Regions from separate parts of the Pseudomonas sp. 3A(2025) genome, predicted to be linked through region 2. Evidence: predicted binding sites of a transcription regulator. Region 2 holds the regulator's gene; the other holds the start of a gene.
What was found. Region 2 encodes sigma-54, which starts transcription at its own class of promoters, with help from an activator protein. Its sites were predicted from a motif close to ANTGGCATNNANNTTGCTNT; they were not measured.

Region 1: a site for sigma-54 is predicted at 3,455-3,474, ahead of ACYP2A_RS22140 (circularly permuted type 2 ATP-grasp protein). Genes of this name have one in related genera too.

The regions. Positions count from the first base shown of each region.
Region 1 is NZ_BAAILM010000062.1:100,389-110,958, forward strand. Features, by position in the region: gene ACYP2A_RS22125 (LTA synthase family protein) at 10-2,082, shown strand; gene ACYP2A_RS22130 (hypothetical protein) at 2,325-2,561, shown strand; gene ACYP2A_RS22135 (ribonuclease E inhibitor RraB) at 2,771-3,109, shown strand; gene ACYP2A_RS22140 (circularly permuted type 2 ATP-grasp protein) at 3,508-4,917, shown strand; gene ACYP2A_RS22145 (alpha-E domain-containing protein) at 4,930-5,889, shown strand; gene ACYP2A_RS22150 (transglutaminase family protein) at 5,886-6,749, shown strand; gene ACYP2A_RS22155 (rhodanese-like domain-containing protein) at 6,804-7,175, opposite strand; gene ACYP2A_RS22160 (amidotransferase) at 7,747-8,496, shown strand; gene ACYP2A_RS22165 (magnesium and cobalt transport protein CorA) at 8,474-9,445, opposite strand; gene ACYP2A_RS22170 (crotonase/enoyl-CoA hydratase family protein) at 9,563-10,252, opposite strand; gene ACYP2A_RS22175 (DUF6388 family protein) at 10,370-10,570, opposite strand, start outside.
Region 2 is NZ_BAAILM010000113.1:911,468-922,037, forward strand. Features, by position in the region: gene ACYP2A_RS30825 (STAS domain-containing protein) at 1-49, opposite strand, end outside; gene ACYP2A_RS30830 (MlaC/ttg2D family ABC transporter substrate-binding protein) at 46-699, opposite strand; gene mlaD (outer membrane lipid asymmetry maintenance protein MlaD) at 711-1,178, opposite strand; gene mlaE (lipid asymmetry maintenance ABC transporter permease subunit MlaE) at 1,178-1,975, opposite strand; gene ACYP2A_RS30845 (ATP-binding cassette domain-containing protein) at 1,975-2,784, opposite strand; gene ACYP2A_RS30850 (KpsF/GutQ family sugar-phosphate isomerase) at 3,084-4,058, shown strand; gene kdsC (3-deoxy-manno-octulosonate-8-phosphatase KdsC) at 4,073-4,597, shown strand; gene lptC (LPS export ABC transporter periplasmic protein LptC) at 4,607-5,179, shown strand; gene lptA (lipopolysaccharide transport periplasmic protein LptA) at 5,166-5,711, shown strand; gene lptB (LPS export ABC transporter ATP-binding protein) at 5,712-6,437, shown strand; gene ACYP2A_RS30875 (RNA polymerase factor sigma-54) at 6,606-8,108, shown strand; gene hpf (ribosome hibernation-promoting factor, HPF/YfiA family) at 8,229-8,537, shown strand; gene ptsN (PTS IIA-like nitrogen regulatory protein PtsN) at 8,549-9,013, shown strand; gene rapZ (RNase adapter RapZ) at 9,016-9,873, shown strand; gene ACYP2A_RS30895 (HPr family phosphocarrier protein) at 9,889-10,161, shown strand; partial or broken gene ACYP2A_RS30900 (ZIP family metal transporter) at 10,253-10,420, opposite strand; gene ACYP2A_RS30905 (superoxide dismutase) at 10,450-10,570, opposite strand, start outside.

The DNA of each region.
Region 1 (10,570 bases), on a different contig from region 2:
CTACAACACATGGCCAAAACGGACGCCGCTGCTCGGCATGCATTGTCTCGCTTGCACAAACCCACATTAAAGGCCCATCTGGTCTACACCCTGCTCAGTGGCCTGGCCCTGATGCTGATGTACACCCTGCTGCGCATCGGGTTGCTGGTTTACAACCGCGAGATGATCGGCGAGACGCCGATGTCGACGTTTCTGGAGGCGCTGTTCAACGGCACGCGCTTCGACCTGCGTCTGACCATCTACCTGCTGATTCCGCTGTTCTTTGCCGTGTTCAGTGTCCGGGCCATGAGTGCGCGCGGGTTTTTTCGTTTCTGGTTGACTCTGGTCGGCAGCATCACGCTGTTTCTGGGCCTGGTCGAAATGGACTTCTACCGTGAATTCCACCAGCGGCTCAACGGTCTGGTCTTCCAGTACATCAAGGAAGACCCGAAAACCGTGCTGAGCATGCTCTGGTACGGCTTTCCGGTGGTGCGCTACTTGCTGGCCTGGGTTGCCGTCACCTGGTTGCTGAGCCTGGTGTTCAAAGGCATCGACCGTGTAGCACGCCCAAGCCAGAACACCTTCGGCAGCCGCGCCGTTGCACCCTGGTACGCGCGCGGTCTGGTGTTCTTCGTGATTCTGCTGGTTGCCGTGGTTGCCGCGCGCGGCACCTTGCGCCAAGGGCCGCCGCTGCGCTGGGGTGATGCCTACACCACCGATTCCAACTTCGCCAACCAGTTGGGCCTCAACGGCACCCTGACCCTGATCACTGCCGCCAAGAGCCGCATGTCCGAAGATCGCGACAATATCTGGAAGGCTACCCTGCCGCAGGATGAAGCGCAGAAGGTGGTGCGCGACATGTTGCTGAGCACGAACGAAAAGCTGGTCGAACCGGACCTGGCCGCTGTGCGCCGCGACTTCACGCCGCCTGCTCAGAACACCCTGCCGATCAAAAACGTGGTGGTCATTCTGATGGAAAGCTTCGCCGGTCACTCGGTGGGCGCTTTGGGCAGCAATGCCAACATCACCCCTTATTTCGACAAGCTGTCTCAGGAAGGCCTGCTGTTCGAGCAGTTCTTCTCCAACGGTACGCACACCCACCAGGGTATGTTCGCAACCATGGCCTGCTTCCCGAACCTGCCAGGTTTCGAATACCTGATGCAGACCCCTGAAGGCAGTCACAAGCTGTCCGGCTTGCCGCAGTTGCTCAGTGCCGGTCGTGACTACGACGATGTGTATGTCTACAACGGCAACTTCGCCTGGGATAACCAGTCGGGCTTCTTCAGCAACCAGGGCATGACCAACTTCATTGGTCGTGGCGATTACGTCAACCCGGTGTTCTCCGACCCGACGTGGGGCGTGTCCGACCAGGACATGTTCGACCGTGGCGCTCAGGAGCTCAAGGCTCGTCAGGGCGGCAAGCCGTTCTATGCCTTGCTGCAGACCCTGTCCAACCACACCCCCTACGCACTGCCGGAGCAATTGCCGGTCGAGCGCGTCACCGGTCACGGTACGCTGGATGAGCACCTGACTGCCATGCGGTATTCGGACTGGGCGCTGGGCCAGTTCTTCGAAAAGGCCAAGAAAGAGCCGTACTACAACGAAACCCTGTTCGTGGTGCTGGGCGACCATGGTTTTGGCAACAATCGGCAGCTGACCGAGCTGGACCTGGGTCGTTTCAACGTACCGTTGCTGTTGATCGCACCGGGCATCCAGGACAAGTTCGGCAAGCGCAGCAGCATCGTCGGTACCCAGGTCGATGTAGTGCCCACCATCATGGGCCGCCTCGGCGGCGAAACCCGTCATCAGTGCTGGGGTCGTGACCTGCTGAACCTGCCTGCGGGCGACAAGGGCTTTGGTGTCATCAAGCCGTCCGGCAGCGAACAGGTAGTCGGTATCATCAGCGGCAACCGCATCCTGATCGAGGCGGTAGACATGCCGGCCAAGGTGCTGACCTACCGTCTGGGCGCACAACCGTCGGCCGAACTGGTGCCGGATGCCGCCGACAGCGACGAGCTCAAGCGCAAGCTTGAAAGCTTCCTGCAAACGGCCACCAAGAGCCTGCTGGACAACACCGCAGGCGTAGAGGCCAGCAAGAACTGATCAGCGTTACAACGTGTTTTGAAAGGCCCTTCGGGGCCTTTTTTTGTGGTTCGCCATCCGCATGCCGCGCCGCCGTCTAAAGTAAGGCATGCAGTGTTCGGCCTCTTGTCGGTGCACCGTTCATCCACCACGACTTGCAGGCTCTGCAGTCGGCAAAACCCCTGCACTGGATTTGAACGAACCGCTTAACTTCCCGGTCAAGATCACGTAAGCCAACGTCTGGCTGAATTGCGGAGGCATTGATGAAACAGTGGGCCGTCTCGTATGTCGATAAGGATGGTGTAGCGCAATGCGTGAATGTCGATTCGCCAGAGCGCCCCGACCATGAGAAAGCTGCTCGATTGCTGCGCCATAAACTTTTTCCGGTGACCGATGAGTTGAACCTCAACGATCTGGAAGGGCGCACGGCCGAACCTACGCTCAAGACCCTTAAAGACCACAACAGCGTCGAAATCAAATCCATCGAAGAAGTCTCCTGAGTGCCTTGATCATTCAAGCCTCTTGGCAGGTGACTGGCGATAGGACTACTCTGCAAGCGGGGCCGGTCATACGGCCCCTTCCGTCGACGTGTGCTCTGGTGCAGACCAGCGTCGTCGCGCTTCATGCTTGATTGCCAGGCGTGCGCCAGGCTTCGCCGGGTGCACACCTGCGTTGAAACTCTATCTATCGTTGCATAGGAGGACGTTTCATGAGCACAGCCCATTCGGAAGACATCAGCACCCACGTGCTGCGCTGTATGAAAGAGGGCGGTTTTGACTTCGCCCGCATCCATCCCATCGAGTTCTACGCTGTGTTCCCCGATGAGAGACGGGCCCGTAAAGCTGCTCAACAATTTCGTGGCGAATCGCTCAATACCCAGATCAACGAACGTGAAGACGGTGCCTGGCATTTACAGGTCAGCAAGGTCATGTATGCCACTTACAACGGCATCGGTGACTTCGAGCACGATTTGCAAACTGCCATCCTGCCGCTGGACGGCGAAGTCGAGGGCTGGGGGGTCAAGCACGAACTCAGACGTCTGAACTGAATAGCATTGCCGAGGCGCCTTAACGGTGCAGCGGCAAAGCCCAAAACAAAAATACAGGCCAAAAAAAAGCCACTGCAAGCAGTGGCTCAAACGGGAATCCGGTCAACAATCGGGTGCAACGCAGAATCGGTCGGGGAGGGCCGGTGCCTTGTCTGCTTGCGTGTGGCGATTATGGCGAACTAATAGCCACCCCGGTAATCAACTCTTTCTATGCGGCCTATAGTTTTCACCCGAGCAGTGCCTGCGAATGAGGCGTCAGTGAATCTTCAGGTTGGTTTGTGCACAAGGATGGTGCGTTTAATGTCTTGCCTATTCGTAAATAATTGATAACAAAGGGTTTATGCCGGTGGCACGGGCCTTGCGAAGGCTTCCGTGCCCTGGGTGACAAGGAGTACGGCATGATCCGCACCTTTTATGATGAGATGTACGATGCTGGCGGTCTGGTTCGCCCGCATTACCGGGAATTTGCCCGTTGGCTAGGGGACGCGCCGCCAGAGCTGCTCGCTCAACGGCGCCGTGAGGCCGATCTGTTGTTTCATCGCGCCGGGATTACGTTCACGCTCTATGGGGACGAGCAGGGCACCGAACGGTTGATTCCTTTCGATACCATTCCACGCAGCATTCCAGCCAGTGAATGGCGGATTGTCGAGCGTGGCTGTATTCAGCGCGTCAAGGCGCTGAACATGTTTCTTGCCGATCTGTATCACGACCAGCGCATTATCAAGGCGGGTATCGTTCCAGCCGAACAAGTGCTGGCCAACGATCAGTATCAACTGGCAATGCAAGGTCTCGACCTGCACCGGGATCTGTACTCGCATATCTCGGGCGTGGACCTGGTACGCGACGCCGACGGCACCTATTACGTGCTCGAAGACAACTTGCGTACGCCAAGCGGCGTGAGCTACATGCTTGAAGACCGCAAGATGATGATGCGTTTGTTCCCGGAGTTATTTGCCGCGCAGCGCATTGCACCGATCGATCATTATCCGAACCTGTTGCTCGATACCCTTAAAAGCTCCAGCCCGCTGGATAACCCCAGCGTTGTGGTACTGACGCCCGGGCGCTTCAACAGTGCGTTTTTCGAGCATGCGTTTCTGGCGCGGGAAATGGGTGTCGAGCTGGTGGAAGGCGCCGACCTGTTCGTGCGTGACGACCGGGTGTTCATGCGTACGACCTCGGGTCCAAAGCCGGTGGATGTCATCTACCGTCGCCTGGATGACGCCTTCCTCGACCCGCTGGCCTTCAGGCCGGACTCGACGCTCGGCGTGCCCGGACTGTTGGCGGCCTACCGCAGCGGTAACGTGGTATTGGCCAATGCCATCGGCACCGGGGTGGCGGACGACAAGTCGATCTATCCGTACGTCACCGACATGATCCGCTTCTATCTCGATGAAGAACCGATTCTCAAGAACGTGCCGACCTGGCAGTGCCGCAAACCGGCCGAGCTGTCTCATGTGCTGGCCAATCTCAAGGATCTGGTGGTCAAGGAGACCCAGGGTTCCGGCGGCTACGGCATGCTGGTCGGCCCTGCCGCTACGGCTGCCGAGATCGAAGCTTTCCGCGCGCGCCTGATTGCCAAGCCGCACGCTTACATTGCCCAACCCACCTTGTCCCTGTCGACCTGTCCGACCTTCGTCGAGAACGGCATCGCCCCGCGACACATCGATCTTCGTCCATTTGTCCTGTCCGGCCGCGAAACCCGCGTGGTGCCCGGCGGGCTCACCCGGGTCGCCTTGCGTGAAGGCTCACTGGTGGTGAACTCGTCTCAGGGTGGCGGTACCAAGGACACCTGGGTGGTCGAGGATTAAGGATGCCTGCCTATGCTTAGTAGAACTGCCTCTGATCTGTTCTGGATGTCGCGTTACCTTGAACGGGTCGAAAACCTCGCGCGCATGCTCGACGTCAGTTATTCCCTGTCGCTGATGCCTCAGGACGGGCGTGGCGACGGGCTGGACGAAATTGCCATGCCGCTGTTGATCACCGGCACCCTGGATGCCTATGTAGAGCGCCACGGCGAAATGCATGCTGAACGCATGCTGCATTTCTTTGCGCTGGACGCCAGCAACCCGGCGAGCATCTACAGCTGCCTGGGTGCCGCGCGCAGCTGTGCACACGCGGTGCGCGGACGGATCACGGCCGATATCTGGGAGAACATCAACTCCACGTGGCTGGAAATTCGTGGCATTGCCCAGCAAGGGCTGACGCGTTACGGGTTGAGCCGTTTCTGTGAATGGGTCAAGGAGCGCTCGCACCTGTTTCGCGGCGCCACCTACGGCACCATCATGCGTAACGATGCATTCCGCTTCATTCGCCTGGGCACCTTCATCGAGCGTAGCGACAATACATTGCGCATGCTCGACGCTCGCTACGACATGCTCGAACTGCGCGGCTCGCATGCCAATGCCGCCGCCGACAACTCGGCCGCCGGCTACTATCAGTGGAGCGCCTTGTTGCGCGCGCTGTCGTGCTTCGAGGCCTACACCGAGTTGTACCGCGATGCGCCCGACGCGCGCCATGTGTCCGAGCTGTTGCTGTTACGCGCCGACACGCCGCGCTCGTTGCTCGCGTGCCTGGAAGAGATCGATGAGATTCTCACCAGCCTGCCGGGTGACAACGGTCGTCCGGCCCAGCGACTGGCAGCGGAGCTGCATGCCCGTCTGCGTTTTACCGGTATCGACGAAGTGCTCGATGCAGGTCTGCATGAGTGGCTGAACGGCTTCCTTCCCTTGGTGGCCCGCTTGGGCGATGCCATTCACACGTCCTATCTGGAGGTTGCATGAGACTTTCGATCAGCCATGAGACCTGCTACCACTATGAAGCCCAGGTCCGCGCCAGCATCCAGTATTTGCGTCTGACCCCGCATGACAGCGAGCGCCAGAAAATCCTCAGCTGGCAACTGAACCTGCCGCGTCCAGTGCGTGCCCAGGTCGACCCGTACGGTAATATTCTGCACGTGATGACCCTGGACGAGCCGCATGAGGCGATCAAGATCAGTGCGCGGGGCCAGGTAGAGATCGACCCTACCCGTGAGTGCGAGCATGAAGCCCAGTCACCGCTGCCGTTTCTGCGCTCCACCCAGCTCACCGAGCCTGACCAGGCGCTGCGTGAGTTTGCGGCTGTGCAGAGCCAGCAGCGCACCGACCGGGCGGCACTGATCGATCTGATGCATGCGTTGAATCAGCACATGGTGTACACCCCGGGCGCTACCGAGGTCGATACCAGTGCTGCGCAGGCTTTTGCCGGGCGTAGCGGTGTGTGTCAGGACCATACCCATGCGTTCCTGGCGTGTGCCCGTAGCCTGGGGGTTCCGGCGCGTTATGTGTCGGGTTATCTGTGCAGCGAAGACAGTGATCACCTGTCCAGCCATGCCTGGGCCGAGGCGTGGATCGATGACGCCTGGTACAGCTTTGATGTCACCAATCAGCTCGCCATCCCCGAGCGCCATCTGAAAGTGGCGGTTGGCCTGGATTATCTGGACGCTTGTCCGGTGCGCGGTATGCGCCGTGGCGGTGGTTTCGAGCAGATGCATGCGCGAGTGCTGGTGGAGCCGGCCGAGCCGATTCAGATCCACGCACAGAAGCAATCGCAGTCCCAGTCACAATCGTCATCGCAAAAACAGACACAAGCGCAGCACCCATGACAGCAGGGCAGGCCGGATAAAAAATCCGGCCTGCCAGCTTGAGTGTGGGGAGCGTTATTCGGCGGGGTCGTCGCTGATGTCGTAGAGCGCGTTATGCAGCTCTTCGTAGTTACCGCCATTCACCACGCTGAAATAGCCGGCGTTACGCAGCTTGTCCTGGGCGCGGCTGGCTTTTTCATCGCTGCTGGAAAAAATCACGAACACCGAATTGCGATCGTTGAGCACCAGTTTCATCTGGTTGACCAGCCGGCGATCATCGACACGCACGGCGTTAAGCACCGTGCCGGCGTCATATTCGATCTGGCTGCGCACATCCACTGCCAGCTTGCCTTCCTTCAAGGCGGTCACTGCACTGGCCTGATCCACTACACCGGCCTGGGCGCCAACACCGCAGGTCAGCAACGCTAAAGCTATCCATTGACGCATAAGCCGATCTCCCTGATTACCTGACGACAAACCAGTACCGATCGATGGCGCGTTGTCTGTTTCAACCGAACAAGCGGCTCAGGTTCGGTACGATCAATACCAGTATGGTTGCAAACAGGATAAGCCCGGCCTGACGATATTTCGAATGATTAAGCATGGCTGACTGCCTTTTGTTGTTATTCCTGAGCGACAACAGCCGGCCGGTTTCTGTCTGGAAATCGGTAGGCTGGCAAAGGGTGAAGCCATAGGGCAGGTATAACGGTTATCGGGGCGGGAAGAGCGGCGCTATAAAAATCGTTATTACGCCCCGCCAAGATACAGATTTAACCTTAGAGGCCTTGTTTCATCGGGCTTAGAACGCTTTGGTATTTAAATGAAATTGCTAATTTCTCTGCGTTATCAAAAGAATATGATCACCTTGTCGATGCCTCGTCTAGACGCCTCATCACTGATAAGTCTGTGCTTGACCGTTCGTCCGGGGAGTCACTGCGGGTGTGACTTGATTTGCAAGCCTTGGCAAGGCAGGCTTGGCACGTCCTAATTCTCCTTCACTGTTTCAGGTCAATTTTCAATGCCGTTACGTATCTGCATCCTGGAAACCGATGTGCTGCGTCCAGAACTGGTCGAGCCGTACCAAAGCTATGGCCGGATGTTCGAGAAGATGTTCGCCCGCCAGCCGATCAAGGCGCAGTTCGTCATTTATAACGTCATGCAAGGTGATTACCCGGCTGAGGATGAGCATTTCGATGCCTGGCTGGTGACCGGCAGCAAGGCCGACTCGTTTGGCAGCGACCCCTGGATCCAGACCCTCAAGGCGTACCTGCTAAAGCTTTATCAGCGCGGTGAAAAATTGCTGGGCGTCTGTTTCGGCCATCAGTTGCTGGCCTTGCTGCTGGGTGGCCAGACTGAGCGGGCGAGCCGTGGCTGGGGTGTCGGTATTCACCACTACCGGCTGCACACCGCTGCACCGTGGATGACGCCGAATCTTGATGACCTGACACTGCTGATCAGCCATCAGGACCAGGTGACGCGCCTGCCTGGGCACGCCACGGTCATTGCCTCAAGTGACTTCTGTCCGTTCGCGGCCTATCACATCAACGATCAGGTGCTGTGCTTTCAGGGGCACCCGGAGTTCATTCACGACTATTCCAAAGCGTTGATGGACATCCGCCAGGAATCGCTGGGCGAAGCGCTGTACCGTACCGCGTTGGCCAGCCTGGAACATGACCACCACGGCACCACCGTGGCCGAATGGATGATGCGCTTTGTGGCCTACAAACCCGAGCTGGCAACAGCGTCTATAGCCAACCTGAGCGCTTGAAGCTGGCAAACAGTCCGGTACAGCCACCAACGATGACGCCCAGTACGATGAAATAACCGTAATGCCAGCTCAGCTCCGGCATGTTCTCGAAGTTCATGCCGTAGATACCGGCGATGGCCGTAGGGAAGGCCAGGATGGCCGCCCAGGCGGCGAACTTGCGCTGCACCAGACTTTGTCGCGACGATTCCAGCAGCAGGCCGATCTCGATGGTCTGACTGGCGATGTCGCGCAGGTTGGCGATGTCTTCCATCTGCCGTTTGACATGAATTTCCACGTCGCGAAAGTACGGACGCATGTTTTTGTCGATGAAGGGGAAACTGAGTTTCTGCAATTCTTCACCGACCTCGACCATGGGCGCCAGGTAACGCCACAAGCGCAGCAGATCGCGGCGCAGGCTGTGAATGCGATGGATAAGGGTGTCACTCATCACGCCGTTGAGAACGCTTTGTTCCAGCTCTTCAAGTTCGCAGTGAATGGCTTCGGTGACCGGCTGGTAATTCTCCGTCACGAAATCCAGCAAGGCATAAAGTACAAAGTCCTCGCCATGTTCGAGCAGCAGCGGGCGCGCCTCGCAGCGTTGGCGTACCACGCTGTAGGACTTGGAGTGGCCGTTGCGTGAGGTGATCACATAGCCCTTGCCGGCAAAGATATGCGTCTCGATGAACTGTAACTTGCCGTCTTCCCTGATGGGCGCATAGGTGACGATGAACAGGGCGTCGCCAAAGGTTTCCAGCTTGGGCCGGCTGTGCACTTCCAGTGCGTCTTCAATGGCCAGCTCATGCAGGTTGAACTGCTTCTTCAGGCTGGCCAGTTCCTGCGGGTCGGGTTTTTCCAGGCCGATCCAGACAAAGTGGCCAGGCCTGGCGGCCCAGGACGCGCCTTCATCCAGTGTGATGTTGCTGACTTTCCGGCCTGCACTGTAAACCGCTGCTGCAACGACTCGGCCCATAGATAGTTCGCTTCTTCCAGAGGGTAACGGCGCCAGAGGGGTCTGCGCGCTCGTTGATCAGATTGTGGCGCCTGCCATGAGTTCGGGCTGAGTCGGCACGGCGTGAGGCAGGCTTGCTTACACCAGATGCTGGCGGTCTTTCTCGATGGCGGCGTCCAGCGTCTGCAGCAAGGCATGGCGCACCTTGAGCTTGGTTTGCGCATGCGCCTTCATGTTCAGCTTCTGCAAGTGTGCAGCGACCTGACGAGCAGTGTCGTGCAGCGCTTCACTGCTGACCACCTGATCGAGGAAGCCGGCTTGCAGCGCCTGCTGCGGGTTGAACATTTCTGCGTTGATCACTGCACGGTTAAAGGCCGACTTGCGCAACCGGTCACGCGCCAGCTCGATGCCGGCGTGGTGCATGGTCATGCCGATCTGTACTTCGTTGAGGCCGATGTTGAAAGCACCTTCGACGCCAATCCGGTAATCGGCCGACAGCAGCAAAAAGGCACCCTTGGCCACGGCATGTCCAGGGCATGCGACGATAACAGGGAAGGGGTGGGCCAGAATGCGTCGCGCCAGTGTAGAACCCTGCGCCACCAGGTCGATAGCGGCCTGCGGGCCGGACGTCATGACCTTGAGATCGTAACCGCCCGACAGAATGCCTGGCTGCCCGGTAAGGATCACCACGGCGCGATCCTGTATGGCTTGATCCAGCGCTGCATCGAGCGCAGTCAGCACGGCCGGCGACAGGGCGTTGACCTTGCCGTTGTTCAACGTCAGCGTGGCGATGCCGTCTTGCAGGTGATACGAGACCAGGTCGGTCATGGCGCAATTCCTTGTTGTCGTAATAATGCGCAGACGTTACCCACCCGGCGCGGGCAGGTAAAGGACTGACTCATCGGTCATGAGCGGTCTGACAGTTCATGTCGCCATGCCGAATCTTCACGGCTCGATATCGTTGAAACCGCAGTACTCTTCCCACTCCATGCCCAGTGCCTCGGCCACTTGCCGATGAGCTTCCAGGCGCATGCTTTTAAGTTGCTCGGGGGATTCGGCGATCAACTGCAGTGCCAGTTCCCAAGGCTCAATGCCTTGTTCTTCGGCGCTGTCCTCAAACGCCCATTGCACCTGTTGCTGTTGCTC
Region 2 (10,570 bases):
CCAGTCGCAGCTCACCGGCACCGACCAGACGCACGGCCGACTCGGTCATTGCGGCGCCTTTTGTGTCGCTTCGTCGGTCACTTCCTTGGCCTTGGCCACTTCGCCGGCCCAGCCGTCGATGGTCTTGTCCAGGTTGTTGCCGTTACGCTGCATGGCATCGGCGAACTGATCGCGGAACAGCTTGCCGATGTTGATGCCATTGATGATGACGTTACGCACCTTCCACTGACCGGCGACTTTTTCCAGGGTGTAGGAAACAGGGTAGTTGGCACCATTGGTACCTTTTACCTGCATATCGACACTGGTACGGTCGCCACTTTCGTCCTTGGCCGGCGCCACGGTGATGCCCTGGTTGTTGTATTCCAGCAGGGCATTGCCATAGAACTGCATCAGGCTGCGCTTGAAGTTTTCCTGGAAGCGCTGCATCTGCGCAGGCGTGGCATTGCGTGAATACTTGACGGTCATGATGCTGCGCGAAATGCCATCGGCATCCACCACAGGACCGACGATGCGATTCAATGCGTCATAGAACTGGTTGGGATTGGCCTTGTACTGCTCTTTGTTGGCAGACAGGTCACTGAGCAAGTCGCGCGTGGTGCGCTCCACCAGGTCGTGAGCCGACGGCGCTGCTGCCGCACTGGCCAGCAGCGGCACCATGGCCAGCAGAACCAGCAGACCGCGACGCAAGATAGAAATCATGGGAAAGCTCCTCATTTGGCCTCTTTACTCACTGTATTGAGCAGGAATTTACCGATCAGGTCCTCAAGCACCAGCGACGACTGGGTGTCGTGAATCGTGCCGCCATCCTTGAGCAAGCCTTCATCGCCGCCCACGCTGATACCGATATATTTCTCACCCAGCAGGCCCGCCGTCAGGATCGACGCGGTGGAATCGAGCGGCAGGTTATCGACCTTCTTCTGGACTTCCAGGGTCACCCGACCGGTAAAGGTGTCACGATCCAGATCGATCGCCGTCACCCGACCAATGGTCACACCCGCCATGCTGACTTTTGCTCTGACAGTCAAACCGGCGATATTGTCGAAGTAGGCATAAAGTTTATAGGTGTCGGTGGTCGCACTGGCGCTCAGGCCACTGACACGCAACGCCAGCAGGAGCAGAGCCAGAATGCCGGCCAGCAGGAACAGGCCGACACCGGTTTCGATGGCGCGGTTTTGCATCAGAAATCTCCAAACATCAAGGCGGTCAGAATAAAGTCCAGGCCAAGCACAGCCAGGGATGCGTACACCACAGTCCTTGTCGTGGCCCGACCGATCCCCTCGGAGGTGGGATCGCAATCGTACCCCTGGAATACCGCGATCCAGGTCACTACCAAGGCAAATACGACGCTTTTAAGAACGCCATTGAGCACATCGTCAACGAAAGAAACACTGTTCTGCATGTTGGACCAGAAAGATCCCTCATAGACTCCCAGCCAGTCGATGGCCACCCACGAGCCGCCCCAGATACCAACCACGCTGAAGATCACAGTCAGGATCGGCAACGAGATGAAGCCAGCCCACAAGCGTGGCGCAACGATATATTTGAGGGGATCGACGCCGATCATTTCCAGGCTCGACAGTTGCTCGGTGGCCTTCATGTTGCCGATCTCGGCAGTCAGTGCAGAGCCTGCCCGACCGGCGAACAACAAGGCGGCGACCACAGGAGCCAGTTCGCGCAGCAGGGTCAGGGCCACCATTTGCCCTACTGCCTGCTCGGAGCCGTATTTGGTCAGGATGCTGAAGCCCTGCAAGGCCAGCACCATGCCGATGAACATGCCCGATACGACAATGATCACCAGCGACAGCACACCGACCGAGTACAGTTGCCGGACCAGCAACTGAAAGCCGCCGCTGACGTTGCCACGCCCCAGCAGGGCGTTGACCAGAAAAATGCCGGAGCGCCCCATTACCGTAACGATATCGATGGCCGAGCGCCCGAGCAGGCGGACGCGATCCATGACTGATTTGTTGCGCATCAGCGCTTCCCCAACAGGTCTTCGCGAAAATCCGGCGCGGGATAATGAAATGGCACCGGACCATCCGGCTCGCCGGTCATGAACTGACGGATGCGCGGGTTATCCGAGCCCATCAATTCTTCAGGTGTGCCCTGCCCCAGTACCTGGCCGTCGCCCACCACATAGATGTAGTCGGCAATGCTCGCAGTCTCGGTCAGGTCGTGCGACACCACGATACTGGTGATACCCAGCGCGTCGTTCAACAGCCGGATCAGGCGCACCAGAACCCCCATGGCGATCGGGTCCTGACCGACGAAGGGTTCGTCGTACATGAGAATCTGCGGGTCCAGGGCAATGGCCCGGGCCAGCGCCACGCGCCGCTTCATGCCCCCGGACAACTCGTCGGGCATCAGTTCGACCGCACCGCGCAAGCCCACCGCCTGCAACTTCAACAGCACGATGTCGCGGATCATGTCTTCGGGCAACTGGGTATGGACGCGCAAAGGAAAAGCCACGTTCTCGAACACATCCAGGTCAGTGAACAGCGCACCGCTCTGGAACAGGACGCCCATCTGCTTGCGGGCATCGAACAGATCGCCACGCGACAGCTGGGGCAGGTTCTGGCCGTTGACCCACACTTCTCCGGCATCGGGACGCAACTGGGCACCCATCAGGCGCAGCAGCGTGGTCTTGCCACACCCTGACGGCCCCATGATCCCGGTTACCTTGCCCCGTGGAATACGGATATCGACATCACTGAAAATATTGCGGGCACCGCGTTTGAAGGTAACGCCCTTCAACTCGACCGCATACGCGTCATCGGCACTCATTTAAACTCCTAGCGATACGGTCTCATCCCTGCGCATGACCGCTGCGCCTGAGGCTTGGATGGCAGGGTCGGGCCGGACAAGCCGCGAACTATACCACCGCAGTATCGTGCCACCCAAGCGCAGAACCGACGTCCAGTGCTTGTGTTCACATGCTGTTACGATGCAGGTCAGACACCTCGACACGCATGGCGGTTTCCCGACAAGCATACAATTGCACATCGCTGCAGCGATCAGAGTGTGAGCGCAGGCGATATTACGGCTATAATCCTTGGCTTTTCCCAAGCTGACCAATTTCAGACATGAGCTCAACCAGCGACCTGATTCATTCCGCACAGCGCACCATCCGCCTCGAAATAGAAGCTATCAACGGTCTGCTGAGGCACATCGACGCTGACTTCGTGCGTGCCTGCGAACTGATTCTGGCCAGCAAGGGCCGCGTGGTCGTGGTCGGCATGGGCAAGTCCGGGCATATCGGCCGCAAGATCGCCGCCACCCTGGCCAGCACCGGCACGACAGCGTTTTTCGTGCATCCTGCCGAAGCCAGCCACGGCGACATGGGTATGATTACCCGCGACGATGTGATCCTGGCCCTGTCCAACTCAGGCACCACCAGCGAGATCGTCACCCTGCTGCCGCTGATCAAGCGCCTGGGCATCCGCATGATCAGCCTGACCGGCAACCCTGAGTCGACGCTGGCCCGTGCGGCCGACGTCAATCTCAACGCGCATGTCGAGCAGGAAGCCTGCCCGCTGAACCTGGCCCCGACCTCCTCGACCACCGCCGCACTGGTGATGGGCGATGCCCTGGCCGTGGCCCTGCTCGATGCCCGTGGCTTTACCGCCGAAGACTTTGCCTTTTCGCACCCCGGCGGCGCTCTGGGCCGGCGTTTGCTGCTCAAGGTCGAACATGTGATGCACAGTGGCGATGCCTTGCCCAAAGTGCAGCGCGGCACGCCACTGCGCGATGCCTTGCTGGAAATGACCCACAAGGGCCTGGGCATGACCGCGATCCTTGAAGATGACGGCAGACTGGCAGGCGTCTTCACTGATGGTGACCTGCGCCGCACTCTGGACCGCCCGCTCGACATTCGCCAGATCACCATCGACGAAGTCATGACCGTGCACGGCAAGACTGCACACGCCGATATGCTGGCCGCCGAAGCCCTGAAAATCATGGAAGACCACAAGATCAGTGCCCTGATCGTGGTCGACGAAGAAGACCGCCCGACAGGCGCTTTCAACCTGCAAGACCTCCTGCGCGCAGGAGTCATGTAATGGAGAACCGGACCATGAGCGACGAACTGCTGCAACGCGCCAGCAAGATCAAGCTGGCAATCTTCGATGTCGACGGCGTACTGACCGACGGCCGCCTGTACTTCCTGGAGGACGGCAGCGAATTCAAGACGTTCAACACCCTGGACGGTCATGGCATCAAGATGCTGATTGCCTCGGGTGTCGATACCGCAATCATCAGCGGGCGCAAGACCCCACTGGTCGAGCGCCGCGCGAAAAACCTGGGCATTGCTCACCTGTTCCAGGGCCGCGAAGACAAACTGGTCGTGCTTGACCAGTTGCTCGGTGAATTGAACCTGAGCTACGAACAAGTCGCCTATCTGGGTGACGATCTGCCAGACTTGCCGGTGATTCGTCGTGTTGGCCTGGGCATGGCCGTGGCCAATGCGGCTACTTTTGTTCGCCAGCACGCTCATGGCGTGACCAGCGCCAGGGGTGGCGAAGGTGCAGCTCGCGAGTTCTGCGAACTGATCCTCAACGCCCAGGGCAACCTTGAAGCGGCCAACGCCGCCTACCTGTAGACATTGCTCATGCTCAGTAAAAAGATCCGGACTTTCCTGATACTTGGCGTACTGGCTTTCCTGCTGGCAGCAGTCGGCTACTGGAACGTCAGCCCCGAAAGCTTCATGGAGCAACCCGCCGTGACGCCTGACGAGACCGCCATCGACTATTACGCGATCAATGCCCGCAGCGTGCAGTACCTGCCCGATGGCAAGGTGCAGTACGAAATGACCGCCGACAAGGTCGAGCACGTCAAGGCCACGGACGTCAGCCTGCTGACCCGGCCAGACCTGCAGATGTACCGTGGCACAGCGTTTCCGTGGCATGTGCAGAGCGTTCGTGGCGAAGTGTCGCCCGGCGGCGAACAGGTCGAGCTGATCGACGATGTGCGCGTGGCGCGCACCGATGAAAAGAACCGTTCGACTATCATTACCAGCAGTCGAATGACGGTATTCCCACAGAAGCAATATGCGCAGACCGAGCAAGCCGTTAGAATCGACGCCGGCGGCGGTGTCACTACGGCCAAAGGGATGAAAGCGTATTTGAACGACGGCAGGATGGACCTGCTGTCCAACGTAAGAGGACAGTATGAGTCTCGTTAAAACTCTTCCTTTTTTGCTCGGCCTGGGCGCAGTACTGGGAAGCGCGAGCGCCTGGGCTCTGCCGACAGACCGTGACCAGCCGATTCATATCCAGTCAGACGACGCGCAGCTCGATGACAAGAAAGGCATCGCCACCTACAAGGGCAATGTCATCATCACCCAGGGCTCGATGAAGATCACCGGCAACACCGTGACCATCACGCGCAATGCCCAGGGCGAGGTCGATGTGTTCACCTCGGTCGGCAACCTGGCCTATTACGAGCAGAAGCCCTCGACCACCAAGCCGATCGTTCAGGCCTACGCGGTGACGATCCAGTACTACGCGGCCCAGGATCGCATCGTCTTGATCGACAAGGCCAAGGTCATCAACGACGGCAACACTTCCGAAGGCGAGAAGATCGTCTACGACACCGTGCGCCAGATCGTCAGCGCGGGTCGCGCCACCGGCAGCCAGGTGACCACACCACGGCCACGGATCGACATGGTCATCCAGCCGAAAAAGAAAACCGACCAGCCGCAGAAGGCCGAGTAAATGGCGACGCTTAAAGCCCAGCACCTGGCCAAGAGTTACAAGAACCGTCAGGTCGTTCGCGATGTCAGCCTGTCCATCGACAGCGGCCAGATCGTCGGTTTGCTGGGCCCCAACGGTGCCGGCAAGACCACCTGCTTCTACATGATCGTCGGCCTGGTACAGGCCGATCAGGGCCGCGTACTGATCGACGACCTGGATGTCAGCCACCAGCCGATGCACGGTCGCGCACGCGCCGGTATCGGCTATCTGCCTCAAGAGGCTTCGATCTTTCGCAAGCTGACCGTGGCCGACAACATCATGGCCATCCTCGAGACCCGCAAGGAACTCGACGGCACTGCACGCCGCAAAGAGCTGGAAAACCTCTTGCAGGAATTCCACATCACGCATATCCGCGACAGCCTGGGCATGAGCCTGTCCGGCGGCGAACGGCGTCGCGTAGAAATTGCCCGCGCCCTGGCCACGGCCCCCAAGTTCATTCTGCTGGACGAGCCCTTTGCCGGGGTCGACCCGATTTCGGTCGGCGACATCAAGCAGATCATCCATCACCTGAAATCCAAGGGCATTGGCGTGCTGATCACCGATCACAACGTCCGTGAAACCCTGGATATCTGTGAGACTGCCTACATCGTCAACGACGGGCAACTGATCGCTGAAGGCGATGCCGAGACCATCCTGGCCAACGAGCTGGTGAAAGAGGTCTATCTCGGCCACGAGTTCCGCCTCTAGAGCGCCTTGCAGCCATAACAATGACCGTTGACAACGGATTATTTGTCGTGGCGCTCTAGGCAAGCGCTTCAATTTCAGGCATATAACTTGCTTATAAAAGGCGGCGCCCAGGCGCCCTGTAGTGGATGGCGCACGCGCGCCGGCGAATGAAGGTGTTGAGCCACTGCCATGAAACCATCGCTAGTCTTGAGAATGGGCCAGCAGCTGACGATGACACCGCAGCTGCAACAGGCTATCCGCTTACTCCAGTTGTCGACCCTGGACCTGCAACAGGAGATCCAGGAGGCTCTGGAATCCAACCCTATGCTGGAACGCCAGGAAGAAGGCGACGACTTCGACAATTCCGACCCTATGGCGGACAACGTCGAGAACAAGCCCAACAGCGAACGCGAGACCCAGGAACCGACTTATCAGGAAACCTCCGCGCCTACCGTGGATAATCTTGAGGAAGGCGAATGGAACGAGCGCATTCCTAACGAGCTGCCGGTCGACACGGCCTGGGAAGACATTTACCAGACCAGCGCCAGCAGCCTGCCGAGCAGCGACGACGACGAGTGGGATTTCACCACCCGCACATCGGCGGGTGAAAGCCTGCAAAGTCATCTGCTATGGCAGCTCAATGTGGCGCCGATGTCCGACACCGATCGCCTCATCGCCGTCACCCTGATCGACTGCATCAACAGCCAGGGCTACCTGGAAGAGTCGCTGGAAGAACTGCTGGAAGCGTTCGATCCCGAACTGGACATCGAGCTCGACGAGATCGAGGCCGTGCTGCACCGCATCCAGCAATTCGAGCCTGCCGGCATCGCCGCGCGCACCCTGAGCGAATGCCTGTTGCTGCAACTGCGCCAGATGCACGCCAGCACGCCATGGCTGAGCGAAGCCCAGCGCCTGGTAACCGACTATATCGACCTGCTGGGCGGACGCGACTACGCACAATTGATGCGCCGCATGAAGCTCAAGGAAGACGATCTGCGCCAGGTCATCGAACTGGTCCAGAGCCTCAACCCGCGTCCCGGCTCACAGATCGAGTCCAGCGAGCCGGAATACGTCGTGCCCGACGTCATCGTGCGCAAGGACAGCGAACGCTGGCTGGTCGAGCTGAACCAGGAAGCGGTACCGCGCCTGCGGGTCAACCCGCAGTACGCAGGTTTCGTGCGTCGCGCCGACACCAGCGCCGACAATACCTTCATGCGTAACCAGTTACAGGAAGCGCGCTGGTTCATCAAGAGCCTGCAAAGCCGCAACGAAACCCTGATGAAGGTGGCCACCCAGATCGTCGAGCATCAGCGCGGCTTTCTCGAATATGGCGACGAGGCCATGAAGCCTCTGGTCCTGCATGACATCGCCGAAGCGGTCGGCATGCATGAATCGACCATTTCCCGGGTCACCACCCAGAAGTTCATGCATACCCCGCGTGGCATATACGAACTGAAATACTTCTTTTCAAGCCACGTCAGCACCTCCGAAGGCGGTGAATGCTCGTCCACGGCCATCCGCGCAATCATCAAGAAACTGGTCGCGGCGGAAAATCAGAAAAAGCCATTGAGCGACAGCAAGATCGCTGGTTTACTGGAGGCACAAGGCATTCAAGTCGCCCGTCGCACAGTCGCCAAGTACCGCGAATCCCTCGGGATCGCGCCATCCAGCGAGCGCAAGCGGCTGATGTAGCGGACGAGGCACCTGCAGGGCAGCGCACCAGAGCTCACGCCGCCCGCCTGTGTCAGGCCACAGCGTTCCAGCGGCAGGTCACCGGCCTGCCTCTTATGCACTGGCAAAGGAGAGAGCTGTATGCAAGTTAATATCAGTGGACATCACCTGGAAGTGACCAAGCCCCTTCGTGAGTATGTGGAGCTCAAACTCAAAAAGCTTGAAGGGCATTTCGACAAGATTACCAATGTCCAGGTCACGATGACGGTCGAGAAACTGAAGCAGAAAATCGAAGCCACCCTGCATATCCATGGTGGAGAGGTCGTCGCCAACGCCGAACATGACGACATGTACGCGGCCATCGACCTGCTCACCGACAAGCTCGACAGACAATTGCTCAAGCACAAGGAAAAGCAGCAAAGCATCCTCAAAGGTGCGACCGCTCGCTAACAAACCAATCCATGACTCAACTTGAAAAAATACTGACCCCCGGCCGTTCCCTTGTGAACGTGCCGGGAGGCAGCAAAAAACGCGTGCTGGAGCAGATCGCCGATCTGATCGGCCGCGAAGTCCCCGAGCTGGACACGCAAGACGTGTTCGAAAAGCTCGTGAACCGTGAAAAACTCGGCTCGACCGGCTTTGGTAACGGTATTGCTATCCCCCACTGTCGCCTCGAGGCCTGCCAGTCGCCTATCAGCGCCGTCCTGAGCCTTGAGAAACCGGTCGACTTCGATGCTATCGACGGTGAACCGGTAGACCTGCTGTTCGTTCTGCTGGTACCGCAAGCCGCTACGGACGAACATCTGCAACTGCTCAGCCAGATTGCCGGCATGCTCGATCGCAGCGATGTACGCGAACGCCTGCGTAGCGCGCAAAGCAGTGATGACCTTTACCAGTGCGTACTGGAAGAACTCAAAGGCCGTTGAGCATGCGCATGATCATCGTCAGTGGCCGCTCAGGCTCAGGCAAGAGCACTGCGCTGGACGTTCTGGAAGACAACGGCTTCTATTGCGTCGACAACCTGCCAGCCGGACTGCTGCCGGAACTGGCTGAACGCGCCCTGCTCAACAGCGAGCAGGCCGAACCGCTGCTGGCCGTGTCGATCGATGCGCGCAACATGCCCAGCCACCTGACCCGATTCCCGCACATACTCGACGAAGTCCGTGCCCGGCACATCCAGTGCGATGTGCTGTACCTGGACGCCGACGACGCCACGCTACTCAAGCGCTTCTCCGAAACCCGACGCCGCCACCCGCTGAGCAATTCACAGCGCTCGCTGGCCGAGGCCATTCGCGACGAGAGCCTGTTGCTGGGGCCGATCACCGACCTGGCCGACCTGAAGATCAACACCACCCACCTGAATCTTTACCAGCTGCGTGACACCATCAAGTTACGCCTGCTGAACAAACCGGAACCGGGCACAGCCTTTCTCGTCGAATCGTTCGGCTTCAAGCGCGGCATGCCCGTAGACGCCGACCTGGTTTTCGATGTGCGCTGCCTGCCCAACCCGTACTGGAAGCCTGAACTGCGCGACCATTCGGGCCTCGATCCTGTGGTCATCGAGTACCTGGCAGCCCAGCCTGATGTCGAAGAAATGTTTCAGGACATCTTCACCTATCTTAATAAATGGCTGCCACGCTTTGCCGCCAGCAACCGCTCCTACGTGACCATAGCCATCGGCTGCACCGGCGGGCATCATCGCTCCGTCTACCTGACAGAGCGCCTGGGCAAGGTCCTGCAACAATCACTCAAGAACGTTCAGGTTCGCCACCGCGACCTCAGCTGAAGGATTTCCACTGCGATGCCCGCTCGTCAAATCACCATCATCAACAAACTCGGCCTTCACGCCCGGGCCGCCGCCAAGTTTGTCGGCGTGGCCGGCAAGTTTCCCTGCCAGATCAGGGTGGGCCGCACACCTGAAAGCCTGGTCGATGGCAAAAGCATCATGGCCGTCATGATGCTCGCCGCCGGCAAAGGCACCGAGCTTCATCTGTCGACCGAGGGCGAGAGCGCCGAGCAGGCTCTGGAAGGCCTGGTCGAGCTGATCAACAACAAGTTCGATGAAGGCGAGTAACAGCGCCGCCCGACGCAACAGATATTAAAAAAGGGGCCCTGCTTTCAGGTAGCCCCTTTTTTAATGCGGGTAGCGCACACGATCAGCTTGAAGCCAACCCCAGAGCGCAGCTCGCACCTTCTTCCAGAACCCGCAACAGACAAGGTTCAAGATCAAGCCAGGCGAGCGCCTGGGCAGCCAGCAAGACCATCCCGGCCAGCAGCAAAAGACTGCCGAACGCAAAACGAAGCAGGCGGGCTGACCTTATTGGTGAACGCATAAGATACCCTGGATTATCCACCTGGTTGATCAGGCCAGCGCAGCAGCATAACGCTTGGCAACTTCATCCCAATTGATGACGTTGTAGAACGCGCCGATGTATTCGGCACGGCGGTTCTGGTACTTGAGGTAATAGGCGTGCTCCCAGACG